DNA from 2 places in the Paenibacillus sp. 01T47 genome. Region 1 is predicted to be linked to the other one. Evidence: riboswitches for the same ligand, from Rfam matches in the RefSeq annotation. Region 1 holds a riboswitch; the other holds the start of a gene.
What was found. A riboswitch is a leader RNA that binds a small molecule or an ion and turns the genes downstream of it on or off. The one in region 1 is predicted to bind cobalamin.

Region 1 (4,158 bases):
CAAAGCTAATTTTAATGGGCTACTCTATCCCGGGTGCTGTTTTGTCCATTGGCGTGCTTGCTTTGTTTATTTCCCTAGACCATCAATTAAGCGGCGTCTATTCATGGTTAGGTTTTGGATCGAGCAAGCTCGTGCTCAGCATGTCGCTCGTAATGCTTATTTTCGCCTATGTAATCCGCTTCCTTGGTGTAGGATTTAATGCGGTGGAAGCGGGATTTGATAAAATAGGCAATCGTTATTCTGAAGCTTCCAGAACGCTCGGCATCGGTATGACTGCTACCTTCTTCAAAGTTGACTTGCCTTTAATAAAAGGATCCATATTAGCAGGCTTCCTGCTTACCTTTATGGAAATTATGAAGGAGCTGCCGCTGACGCTGCTGCTGCGCCCGTTTAATTTTGAGACGCTAGCGACAAAAGCCTATCAATATGCAAGCGATGAGCAAATTCATCAAGCTTCGGTACCGTCTTTATTCATAATCACGGTGGGAATGGCAACTGTTTTTGTTTATCATCGGTTGGGAGAGAAGAAATCCAGATGAACTTTTTTGAGCTGACTAACGTTTCTTTTAGCTATGATAATGGGAAAAAGAGTGTATTGGAAAACTTTACGATGCAAATGCAGAAGGGTGAAGTTGTTGGAGTGCTTGGTCAAAGCGGTTGCGGGAAAAGCACGCTGTTGCGGATTATTGCCGGGCTTGAGATTCCTGCCTCGGGACGTATTGCCGCTGGCGGCAGGGTTTTAGTAGATGATCAGCAGTTTATTCAGCCTGAGCAGCGCGGCATAGGCATGGTGTTTCAGGATTATGCGTTGTTTCCTCATCTGACTGTCGGTCAAAATATATTATTTGGTTTACATCGATTATCAAGAAAAGACAGATTCAAACGGCTGGATGAAATGCTGGAGCTGATACAGTTAAATGATTTCGTCAAGCGTTATCCGCATGAGCTTAGCGGCGGTCAGCAGCAGCGTGTTGCTTTTGCTCGTGCGCTTGCCCCGTCTCCCTTGATGCTGTTGATGGATGAGCCATTTAGCAGTTTGGATTCACACTTAAAGCAAAGCATTCGGGAGGAGCTGAAGCGATTGCTTCACAAAGCCCAAATTACGTGTATGTTCGTCACCCATGATCAAGAGGATGCAGCTGCTATTTGCGATCGAATCATTCAAATCCCATATAGACAAACCCCAGCAATCCCGATATGATTGATTAAATAATCGCATAATTGAATAGAGAAGGTGCAAACAAAAGCATGCTTTTGTTTGCTTAATAGGGAAGTCCGGTTCAATGCCGGCGCGGTCCCGCCACTGTATGTGAAGAGTGATTCTCTGCAAATGCCACTGTCCGATTCAAGGATGGGAAGGTGTGAGAATCGCGTTGACGCACAAGCCAGGAAACCTGCCTTTTTTATTTTGTTTCTCATTCTTCGGGGGTAAAGAATGTGGAGGCGTAATCGTTTTGCAGGACGCATCATATATTTTAGTTATATACGGTTGCTATTCTTACATTCGGCATGCAGATCCCCTAATAGAAGGGGGTCTTTTTTTTATTGTTAAGGTTTGTGTGAATGAGACAAAAAGGAGCAGAAAAGAGACGATGGCAAAGATCTACAAGAAATGGTTACCAAGCTTAATCATCCTATGGCTGTTTATTGGTTTATTAGCTGGCTGTGCCAGTCCGGCACAAAGCGTTAATTCCAATACCAATCAAGTGCAAACCAGCAACGAAGGACAAGTGGGAAAAGAAGCGGAGAAAGCCGCTGATGAGCAGCCAACGAGTACTTCAGCATCAGAAACGGCAGAGGCAACGCAGTTGCCTAGCGAAGATAAAGATCAAGATAACGCGAAGGCAACCGACAACGCTGGCGGTAAGCAAGCAACGCCTTCCCCGAAGCCGAAGCAGACAAATGAGCCAAAACTGGATGATCCAAAAACGAAGCCTACTACTTCTGCGAAACCAACCAAAACAGACAGTGCGGCTACTGCGAAGCCCGTCACGCCTGTTGCAACGCCGAATCCTATGCAGACGGTTACGATTTCAATTGTCGCGGACAAAGATACGGGAACGGTGCTTGCACCAACAGCCGTAGAGTTCAAGAAGGACGATACCGTTCTAGATGTATTGAAGAAAATTACGAGAAAAAACAAAATACAAATGGAATACAGAGGTGTTAAAGGCGGTGCTTATATCGAAGGCATCGATAATATTTACGAATTCGATCTGGGTGCGAAGAGCGGCTGGATGTACCGAGTAAACGGTGAGTTTCCTAACAAGGGCGCCGGGGTTTACAAGGTTAATGAAGGTGATGTTATTGAATGGTTGTACACGACTGATCTTGGCGAGGATATAGGAGCAAAATTCGATGAATAGTGCGTTCGGTTCGGTACATCCGGTTACGAGCTTCAGTTATTATGCAGGAGTCATTACATTCGGCATGCTCTTATTTCATCCTGTTTTCTTATTGACGTCACTTGCTGCGATTACGGTAATTATTGTCATTCATGGCGAAGGGAAGCGGCTGCTTAAGCTGCTTCCTTATTATGTTCTAATGGGCGGTTTAGTTGCTGTTCTTAACCCGCTGTTTTCTCATCGCGGGCGGCATATTTTATTTTATTTTATGGATCAGCCGATCACGTTGGAAGCTATTTTATATGGTGTGACGATGATGCTCTCTTTATTGTGCATTTTACTAGCCTTTGTATCGTTTCAGCAGATTGTTACGACGGAGAAATGGATGTATTTATTTTCACGAGTCGCTCCGCGAACTGCACTGCTAACCTCGATGTCGATTCGGTTCGTACCGCTTTTCTTGCGGAGACTGGATCAAATTACTACGGTTCAACGAATAAAAGGGGTTTCGATTCTCGAAGGCAGCTTGAAAAAACGGAGCAAGGATGGCATGCTGCTCGTTCGTGTGCTGTTGACCTGGTCCTTGGAGGAGGCGCTTCAGACCGCTGATTCTATGAAAGCTAGAGGGTATGGCGCAGCTAAACGAAGCTCTTATGTCATCTATCGTATGGATCGTAGAGATTGGTATGTTCTATTGTTTCTTGGAGCAATGGCACTAGTATGCATTTGGGGCTGGATGCAAGGTTTTGGTGTGCTTACTATTTACCCGCGTCTGGAAACAATGCAGTTTCATAGGGGGGAAGGCATTGCATACGCTTGCTATTGCGCCTTTCTGTTAACACCAGTCGTACTTGAAGAAATGGAGAGAAGGTCATGGAAGTAATTCAGGTTGATCAATTGACGTTCCATTATCCGGAATCAACGGTTGCAGCACTCGATAACATTACTTTAAATATCAAGCCAGGCGATTTTGTCGTCCTTTGTGGGGCATCCGGCTGCGGCAAAACGACGCTGCTTCGGCACTTGAAAAAAGAAACGCAGCCTACGGGGAAACGCTCAGGCACCATTAAGTATAATCGTGTATTGCTAGAGGAACTGCCTGCGGTCGAGGCGGCTGAACAGATCGGCATGGTGTTTCAAAACCCTGAAAATCAAATTGTGATGGATCAGGTATGGCATGAGCTGGCTTTTTCCATGGAAAATGTCGGCTATGGGCAAGCGGTTATGCGTAAACGACTAGCCGAAATGAGCCATTTCTTTGGGCTGGATGAGCTGATTAACAAATCCGTTCATGAAATATCGGGGGGACAGAAGCAGCTGATCAATCTTGCTTCAGTATTGCTGCTGCAGCCAAAGCTGCTTCTATTAGATGAGCCCACCTCTCAGCTTGATCCGGTAGCGGCGCGAGATTTTCTGCAGTTTATTTATCGGCTGAATCAGGAAATGTCGATGACGGTTATTATAAGCGAGCATCGGCTGGAGGATGTTATTCCACTTGCAGATCGAATCATTCTGCTGGAGGAAGGCAAAGTGAAATACGACGCGCCGCCGAGAGAGCTATGCCGGCTCGTTGGTGTTGATGCAGCGCAGAAAGAAATGCCATACCTGCCTTCCGTTACGAAGCTGTTTCTATCTGCCCAGAAGGCTGGCAGCCTACCAGAAGCAAATCAAATTCCGCTTACCGTGCGTGAAGGGAAGAAGTGGCTCTCCAATGTTTTCGGCGTACATACAATAGGCGCAAATCATTCAGTAATCAACGAAAGCAGCGAGCTCGAAAAAAAGGAATGGCTGCTTGCTTGTGATGAAATAACGT
Region 2 (4,158 bases), on a different contig from region 1:
GAGCTGTGCCCCAGCATAGAGGCGAAGACAGCCTTTATCCGCTGCAATTCCCAAACAGCAAGCATCAGCGGGAGAAGGCGGCGATTGCGGAGCTTGCTCTTTCATGCATCGAGCCTAATGATATTATTGCGCTTGATGCTGGCAGTACTACGCTCGAAATGGCAAAACGTCTGCCCAACATCCCGGTTACGGTGCTTACGAACGATCTGCTTATCATTCGGGAGCTGACTGCGAAGGACCAAGTAAGGCTTGTTATTCCCGGGGGCTACCGGCATAACAATTTGCTTATCGGCGCAGAATCGCAGGAATGGATTAAACGACTGAATGTACACAAGCTGTTTCTTTCCACAACCGGCATTCATATGGAATATGGGCTTACCATATTCACAGAAGAATTGACGAAGCTGAAGAAACTGTATATGGAAAATGCCAAGGTCGTCTACTGCCTTGCCGATCATAACAAATTCGATAAGGGTGCACTAATAACGTTTGCCGGTTTGCATGAAATTGACTATATCATCACAGACGAAGGTATAGATGCGGACGTTGCGGCGAGGTATGAGTCACAAAATATAAAAATGATGAAAGCAGCGCTTTCGGAAAATGGGAAGCGTACTAAAGGTAGGAGCTGAGCCGATGAGTTTGTTTGATTTGACGGGTAAAACAGCTGTCGTCACAGGTGCAGGGCGCGGGCTTGGGGAAGCGATTGCGCTTGGATTAGCACGAGCGGGTGCGGATATCGCGCTTGTCACGAACCAAACGCCTGCTGACAAAACGGCAGCAGCGATAAGAGAGCTTGGACGCAAAGCGATTACAATTCAGACCGATATTGCTGACCGAACGAAGCTTGCTGGAATTGTTGATCGTACAGTTGAAGAACTGGGACGCATCGATATTTTGGTCAACAACGCGGGTATCATTCGCCGCACACCAGCTGCAGAGCATAGCTACGAGGACTGGCAGGATGTACTCGATGTTAACTTGAATTCTGTATTTCTCCTTTCCCAGCTGGCCGGGAAACATATGATTGAACAGGGCTCAGGGAAAATTATTAACATTGCGTCGATGTTAACCTTCCAAGGCGGAATTAATGTTCCGGGCTATACGTCCAGCAAACATGCCGTTGCCGGTCTTACCAAAGCGCTTGCTAGCGAATGGGCAGCTAAAGGCTTGCAGGTAAATGCCATAGCCCCAGGCTACATGAGTACAGACAACACCGAAGCGCTTCGCGAGGATCCTGTTCGCAGTGCTCAAATTTTGCAGCGCATACCAGCGGGACGCTGGGGTACATCGCAGGATTTGATTGGACCAGCGGTATTCCTAGCTTCTTCAGCTTCTGATTATATGAACGGCCATATTTTGGCTGTTGATGGCGGTTGGCTGGTTAGGTAATTATATAAAAAACCAATAAGGCTTTCCTTTTGCAGCGCAGGCTGCTTAGAGGAGAGTCTTTTTTTGATATTATAATGATTTCCATTGTATGGTTATTATTTTGCGTGTATAGTTATTCGTGATCCTAAAAAATGCGATCAACAACTGAAATAAGTGGAAATAGGTGCTCTTGCTGTATAGCTTGAGCTTAAAAGGGAAGTCCGGTGCAAAACCGACGCGGTCCCGCCACTGTAACAGAGGAGTCTAAGCGCTAACGCCACTGATCTTAACCGGTTGGGAAGGCAAGCTTACGATGATGATTCTGGAGCCAGGAGACCTGCCTATTTGAACGACACTGATTTTACCTACGGGAGATAGGGAGGTGTTAAGACAGAACCGCTGTTTATTAAAACGCCGGGCGTCTTTACCTTTGCTTCTTTAAGGTAACGACGCTCTTTTTTGTGCTTTTATTTCATAATAATTACATTTATTAGGAGGAAATATGAACGTGAGCAAACTGCAAAACAGTGTACTTGGATATCCGCGTATCGGCGAAAATCGGGAATGGAAAAAAGCGCTTGAAGCCTTTTGGAAAGGTGATTTGGACGAAACGGTATTCCTCCAAACGCTTGAAAGTATTCGTCTTAACAACCTGAAGCTGCAAAAGGATAAAGGAATTTCGCTAATTCCTGTTAATGATTTTACGTTGTATGATCAAATGCTGGATACTGCAGCGATGTTTGGCCTTGTGCCAGATCGTTTTTCCTATGATGGAGGTCCTGTTCCCGTACAGACCTACTACGCAATGGCGAGAGGGACACAGGAAGCACAAGCCTGCGAGATGACCAAATGGTTTAATACCAACTATCACTATATTGTGCCAGAACTTGCGGGTGCTGCTCCGGTACTGACGGAAAACCGTCCGCTGATTGCGTACCGCGAAGCCAAAGAAAAGCTTGGCATTGAAGGTAAACCTGTCATTATCGGTCTATACACCTTCCTCAAGCTGTCGAAGGGCTACGATGCCAAGCAGCTTCCGCAGCTTATTGAGCAGTTTATACCGCTTTATGCTCAGCTGCTTAAGGAGCTTGAGCAAGAAGGCGTACAATGGATGCAAATCGATGAGCCCATCCTTGTTACCTCTATTTCTGAGGAAGAGATGCAATGGGTTGAATCGATTTATGCAAGGCTGAACCAAGCAGCACCAGCGCTTAACATAATGCTTCAAACGTATTTTGAGGCGGTTGAGCATTATGAAGCTGTAGTTGCTCTCCCGGTACAAGCGATCGGTTTGGATTTCGTTCATGGTTTGGAGCAAAACTTGAAGTCGCTGGAGCAATTTGGTTATCCGAAGGATAAGCTCGTCGGTATCGGACTTGTAGACGGACGCAACATTTGGCGCTCAGACTATAAGCAAAAGCTCGAATTGCTGCAAAAGCTTTCGGCATACATTCCAGCTGAGCGCGCGATCATTCAATCGTCATGCAGCCTGCTGCATGTGCCGGTAACGGCAAAAAACGAAACCAATCTGCCAGTAGAGCTGCGTGAGGCGCTTGCATTCGCGGAAGAAAAGCTGGATGAAATTGTGTGGCTAAGTGAAACAGCGACTGTAAATGAGGCGGACATCTCAGAACTGCGCAAGCTTGAGCTTAAGCTTAACGGCGAGCGGATTCATCATTTATCCATTTCTCCTGCCCGCAATCGCCAAGCTGCTGATGCAGCAGCGATAGCGGCGCATCCTTCAACGAGGCAGAAGCCATTTGCGGAGAGACAAAAGCTGCAGCAGCAAAAGTGGAATTTGCCGTTCCTTCCAACAACAACAATCGGCAGCTTCCCGCAAACGCTGGATGTACGCCAAGCAAGGCAAAAATGGAGAAAAAACGAGCTCAGTTCACAGGGCTACGCTTCCTTTATCAACGATAAAATTAAAAATTGGATTGAAATCCAAGAAGAGCTTAACATAGACGTCCTCGTTCATGGTGAATTTGAGCGTACGGACATGGTCGAATTTTTCGGAGAGAAGCTGGATGGGTTCGCATTTACAAAAGCCGGTTGGGTTCAATCGTATGGTTCCCGCTGCGTAAAGCCGCCGGTCATTTATGGCGATGTTGTATTTACTGAGCCAATGACAGTAACCGAAAGCGTGTATGCGCAGTCGCTGACAAGTCGTCCGGTAAAAGGGATGCTGACGGGGCCGATTACGATTTTAAACTGGTCATTTGTTCGCAACGATATCACACGCGAGCAGGTCGCATACCAAATTGCGCTTGCACTCTCAGAGGAAGTAAAGGCGCTTGAGAGCGCAGGTATAGAGATGATCCAGGTTGATGAGCCAGCTTTGCGAGAAGGTTTGCCGCTTAAACGCAGTGATTGGGATGCCTATTTAAAATGGGGCGTGCATGCGTTCCGTCTATCGACTTCAGCTGTGCGTGACACAACACAAATTCATACACATATGTGTTATTGTGAGTTCCATGATATTATCGATTCCATCCTTGCGCTGGATGCAGATGTCATCTCCATTGAAACCTCGCGCAGCCATGGCGAGCTGATTCATAGCTTTGAGGAGAACACCTATGACCAAGGCATCGGCTTAGGCGTTTACGATATTCACAGCCCGCGTGTACCTTCAGTGGAAGAAATGGTCAGCATGATCGAGCGCGCCATTAAAGTGCTCGATCCTACCCTCTTCTGGATTAATCCGGACTGCGGCTTGAAAACACGCGGAATGGAAGAAACGGTTGCTTCACTACGCAACATGATGCTGGCTACTTACCAAGTCAGAGA

Region 2: another riboswitch for cobalamin. It lies ahead of metE (5-methyltetrahydropteroyltriglutamate--homocysteine S-methyltransferase); the one in region 1 lies ahead of AC1DOV_RS11290 (DUF4430 domain-containing protein).

Annotation. Positions count from the first base shown of each region.
Region 1 is NZ_JBFTPA010000004.1:305,650-309,807, forward strand. It holds gene AC1DOV_RS11280 (ABC transporter permease) at 1-539, shown strand, start outside; gene AC1DOV_RS11285 (ABC transporter ATP-binding protein) at 536-1,201, shown strand; cobalamin riboswitch at 1,216-1,416, shown strand; gene AC1DOV_RS11290 (DUF4430 domain-containing protein) at 1,593-2,366, shown strand; gene AC1DOV_RS11295 (energy-coupling factor transporter transmembrane component T) at 2,359-3,228, shown strand; gene AC1DOV_RS11300 (ABC transporter ATP-binding protein) at 3,219-4,158, shown strand, end outside.
Region 2 is NZ_JBFTPA010000003.1:198,325-202,482, forward strand. It holds gene AC1DOV_RS08300 (DeoR/GlpR family DNA-binding transcription regulator) at 1-632, shown strand, start outside; gene kduD (2-dehydro-3-deoxy-D-gluconate 5-dehydrogenase KduD) at 637-1,392, shown strand; cobalamin riboswitch at 1,537-1,730, shown strand; gene metE (5-methyltetrahydropteroyltriglutamate--homocysteine S-methyltransferase) at 1,880-4,158, shown strand, end outside.